Regions from separate parts of the Virgibacillus saliphilus genome, predicted to be linked through region 1. Evidence: riboswitches for the same ligand, from Rfam matches in the RefSeq annotation. Region 1 holds a riboswitch; the other holds the start of a gene.
What was found. Region 1 has a riboswitch for S-adenosylmethionine ahead of metK (methionine adenosyltransferase). Riboswitches for the same ligand answer to the same signal wherever they lie in the genome.
Positions count from the first base shown of each region.

Region 2: another riboswitch for S-adenosylmethionine. It lies ahead of KFZ56_RS15065 (LLM class flavin-dependent oxidoreductase); the one in region 1 lies ahead of metK (methionine adenosyltransferase).

Region 1 is NZ_JAGYHC010000001.1:2,659,425-2,661,632, reverse strand. Features, by position in the region: gene pckA (phosphoenolpyruvate carboxykinase (ATP)) at 1-570, opposite strand, end outside; SAM riboswitch class I at 763-868, shown strand; gene metK (methionine adenosyltransferase) at 1,075-2,208, shown strand, end outside.
Region 2 is NZ_JAGYHC010000001.1:3,125,468-3,127,675, reverse strand. Features, by position in the region: gene KFZ56_RS15070 (carbohydrate-binding protein) at 1-574, shown strand, start outside; SAM riboswitch class I at 931-1,038, shown strand; gene KFZ56_RS15065 (LLM class flavin-dependent oxidoreductase) at 1,258-2,208, shown strand, end outside.

The sequences.
Region 1 (2,208 bases):
TTCCGTTCCACCGATTAAAACGACACGTTTTTTAAAGGAAATAATTATAAACGTCTCTGAATTGGTGCCGTCAATTGCTGGATCTGCCTTGAAATCCGGTGCTGATACTACTGTGAATTCCGCTTGATGTGAGGCAAGTTCCTCGTCAGTCGGGTTAATGAACAGTTGGCGGGAAAATAAATTATGCCATGCATATTCATTAATGACTTGAATCGGTAGACGGTAAGCAGGATCCGCTCCAGCAAATCCCTTGAATTGATATAACACCTCTTTTTTCTCTAAATACATGCATACTTTTTCATAAAGCTTATTAAAGGATTCCTCGTCGATTGCTTGATTAACGGGTCCCCAATCAATAAAGTCTTCACAAATTTCATCCTTAACAATAAATTTATCTTTTGGTGAACGTCCAGTATAGGTTCCTGTTGTTGCGCGAACAGCTCCAGTTTCAGTAAGAACACCTTCATTTCGTGATAATATATTCTCGACCAATTGTGAAACAGCTGCATTTTGCTTCAGGTTTTTATGAGAGGATATAGTTTTGAATAATGTGTTCTCTAACGTTTTCATATGAAATACCCGCCTTCCGATGTTTTTTAATATAACATTATCATATGCATCAATTCACAAATAGTATAACACATTTATTAAATTAGTCCATACTATTCAAGAGTTTTTTTCGAAAATTTTACTTCTCCTCCTTGAGACTATCTAGTTGACAGAAAAGATCTCTTTCGATAAGCTAAATTGCGAACGGATACTCTCTTATTCAGAGTTGGTGGAGGGACAGCCCCGATGAAACCCAGCAACCATCACTGCGGTGAAAAGGTGCTCACCTGATGCAAGGACACTCCTTGAACAATAAGAGCGAAAGGATACATACCCTTTCCTCATGATTGTAGGAAGGGCTTTTTTATAAGATAAGAAGGTAAAACCGCCACTTTGCGTGGCAACATTGAGCCACTCGTGATGCGCGGGCGCCCTGCGCCTTTGTTCGTTTGGTACTTTGAATAATAATATGCATAGAATGATAAACAGAGTTCCGTAACATCATTAAAGGGAGGATTTAGCCGTATGGCTGCAAATCGTCGTTTATTTACATCTGAATCTGTAACAGAAGGGCATCCGGATAAGATCTCTGATCAAGTGTCAGATGCGATTCTGGATGAAATATTAAAAAATGATCCACATGCACGTGTTGCTTGTGAGACAACAGTGACGACAGGACTTGTGTTAGTATCAGGAGAAATCACAACCAGTACGTATGCAGATATTCCGGCTATTGTTCGTCAAACGATTAAAGATATAGGGTATACGAGAGCAAAGTATGGATTTGATGCTGAAACTTGTGCGGTATTAACCGCAATCGATGAACAATCACCAGATATTGCAGGTGGCGTTGATACTGCACTAGAGGCACGCCAGGGGAAAATAAGTGAAGAAGAGATAGCTTCCATTGGTGCAGGAGACCAAGGGCTAATGTTTGGTTATGCATGTGATGAGACCGAGGAGCTAATGCCATTACCAATTTCTCTTGCACATAAGTTAGCTAAACGCCTGTCAGACATGAGAAAAGAAGAAGTTCTTGCCTATCTGCGCCCGGACGGAAAAACACAAGTAACCGTTGAATACGATGAAAAAGATAACCCAATTAAGGTGGATACGATTGTTATTTCAACACAACATCACCAAGACATTACAGGAGATCAAATTGAAAAAGATATCATTGAACATGTAATTCGCCCGGTTGTTCCTGGGCATTTATTGGATGAAACCACGAATTATTTCATCAATCCAACAGGGCGCTTTGTGATTGGAGGGCCTCAAGGGGACGCAGGATTAACAGGTCGTAAAATTATGGTAGACACATACGGTGGATACGCCCGTCATGGAGGAGGAGCATTCAGTGGGAAAGATGCAACGAAAGTAGATCGTTCGGCAGCATATGCAGCTCGTTATGTGGCCAAAAATATTGTTGCGGCTGACTTGGCTAAAACGTGTGAGGTACAGCTCGCCTATGCTATAGGTGTTGCGGAGCCCGTTTCTATTGCGGTCAATACATTTGGTACCGGCCTTGTCAGCGAAGAAAACTTCGTGGCAGCTATTCGGGAGATATTTGACTTACGACCTGCCGGGATTATTCGTATGCTTGACTTGCAAAAGCCAATTTTCAGAAGTACAGCTGCCTATGGCCATTTTGGCAGAACA
Region 2 (2,208 bases), 470 kb from region 1:
TTTTTATGTAGACGATCAGCCTTCCGAGAAAGATCAAGTCGCTATCTATCCGAAAGGAAGCGATCGAGAGGAAGATCCTATGCTCTGGGCCTATACCGGTTCCAATAGTCAAGAACCCGGGGAGGTCAAAAACGAAGGTACAATCTTTTTTGACGAGGAATCTGTCGTCTCCAGTGAATGGCCACTTCCTGCTGGAGAATATGAAGCTGTATTTCTGGCTGCTGGAGATGAAGAAAGAGCAACAACTTCCTTTAAAGTATTGGAATCAAGTGAATCAGCAAGCTTAAATGTGGAACCTAAGCAAAAATACGGTGAACCAATTAAAGTAGAATGGGAAGATGCTACTGGTTTTCCATATGATTGGGTGGGAATTTACCCAATCGACGAGTCACCTGACGATACAAACTCCTTACAGTGGCAGTATCTAGGAGGAGAACGTCAAGGTTCACTGTTCTTGGATGGTAGCTGGGGAAATACAGATGTGCTTGAACCGGGAGAGTACCGTATTTATATGTTTGAAAATGATGGTTATAGCATTCTTGCATCTACTGAAGTTACAGTGGTTGCTGAATAATAGAGAGGAGGTTGGGACAAAACAAACGTGTTTCATTAAAAAGACGAACATTATCAAACTTAGCGTAGGAAATATGCGGAGACTCCAGCGGGAGAAAAGGCATAGGTGAGACGCCGAAGTGCGATAGCAATCTTTTTTGCGAGGAGTGCTGCCCCTCGAAGCCACTTGCAATACGAAGCGCACAAGGGGGATCACCAGCCGCCCCAAGGTGCGCGAAGTATATTTCCGAAGTGATGTATGTTCGGAATTTATTTGTTAAAAATACTTTTGTCCCATCCTCATTTTTTATTAATTTCGTACTTGACAGTTTTTTCTGTATCCGTTATGATGTGTAGAAATCTTAAAAATTGAATAATTCCTTATCAAGAGTCGGGGGAGGAACTGGTCCTGTGATCCCGCAGCAACCGTTACGTAATCGTAGCACGGTGCTAATTCCAGCAAGCATTTCGCTTGAAAGATGAGACGTGTGTAAATAAATTTTAACCTCTTCCTCATCGGTAGAGGTTTTTTATTTGAAATTGTGCTAGCTGGTATTTCTAATGTGATACACGTATCTTTTAAGCCAAGTAATTCAATGAGAAAAGTAGTATTCATTTTAGGAGGTGAGCAGATTTAATATTTAAAACAGACCATACACAGGTAAGGGGTCATTAAAATCTATGAAAAAAGGAGTAGTTTGCTTTATGACAAAACAAATACATTTGAATGGATTCATCCAAAATTCACCTTCTCCGCATTCCATGGGATTATGGAAACATGAGTTGGATCAGGGAACAAGCCATAACAGGTTAGCTTATTGGACAGAAACAGCCCAGATTTTGGAACGTGGAAAATTTGATGCGTTATTTATTGCCGATGTACTTGGCACATACAGTGTTTATGGAAACAGCCATGGTGCGGCTGCTCGGCATGCAGTCCAACTGCCAGCGCATGACCCGTTAATCCCAATTTCGGCGATGGCTGCTGTCACGAAAAATCTGGGTTTTGCGCCTACGATCTCTGCGACCTATGCACAACCTTATTCACTAGCGCGACAGTTATCAACGCTTGATCATTTAACTGAAGGCAGAATTGCGTGGAATGTGGTGACATCGTATCTGGAAAGCGAAGCAGTTAACCTTGGACTAAAGACTCGTCTGCCCAAGGAACTTCGCTACGACCGTGCGGACGAATTTTTGAATGTTGTTTATAAGTTATGGGAGCACAGCTGGGACAATGATGCAGTTGTTCATGATAAAGAAAATGATACCTATGCAGATCCGGATAAAGTACAGTTGATCGATCATGAAGGTGAATTTTTCAATGTGCCGGGTCCTCATTTAGTAGAACCGTCACCTCAGCGCACTCCGGTTCTTTTTCAAGCAGGGGCTTCTCCAAAGGGGAGAGACTTTGCTGCCAAACATGCCGAAGCGGTGTTTACCAAAAATCATTCATTGGAAGCTTTAAAAGCTTATGTTGCCGATATACGAAAGCGGACAGTGGAGCAGGGTAGGAGACATGAGGATGTACTTGTTTCTCAGTTGATTCTTCCAATTATCGGATCTACGGAAGAAGAGGCTTATCGAAAATATGAAGATTTGACCAATCATGTCAGCTTTGAGGGTACAGCTTCTCTTCTGTCTGGTCATACTGGA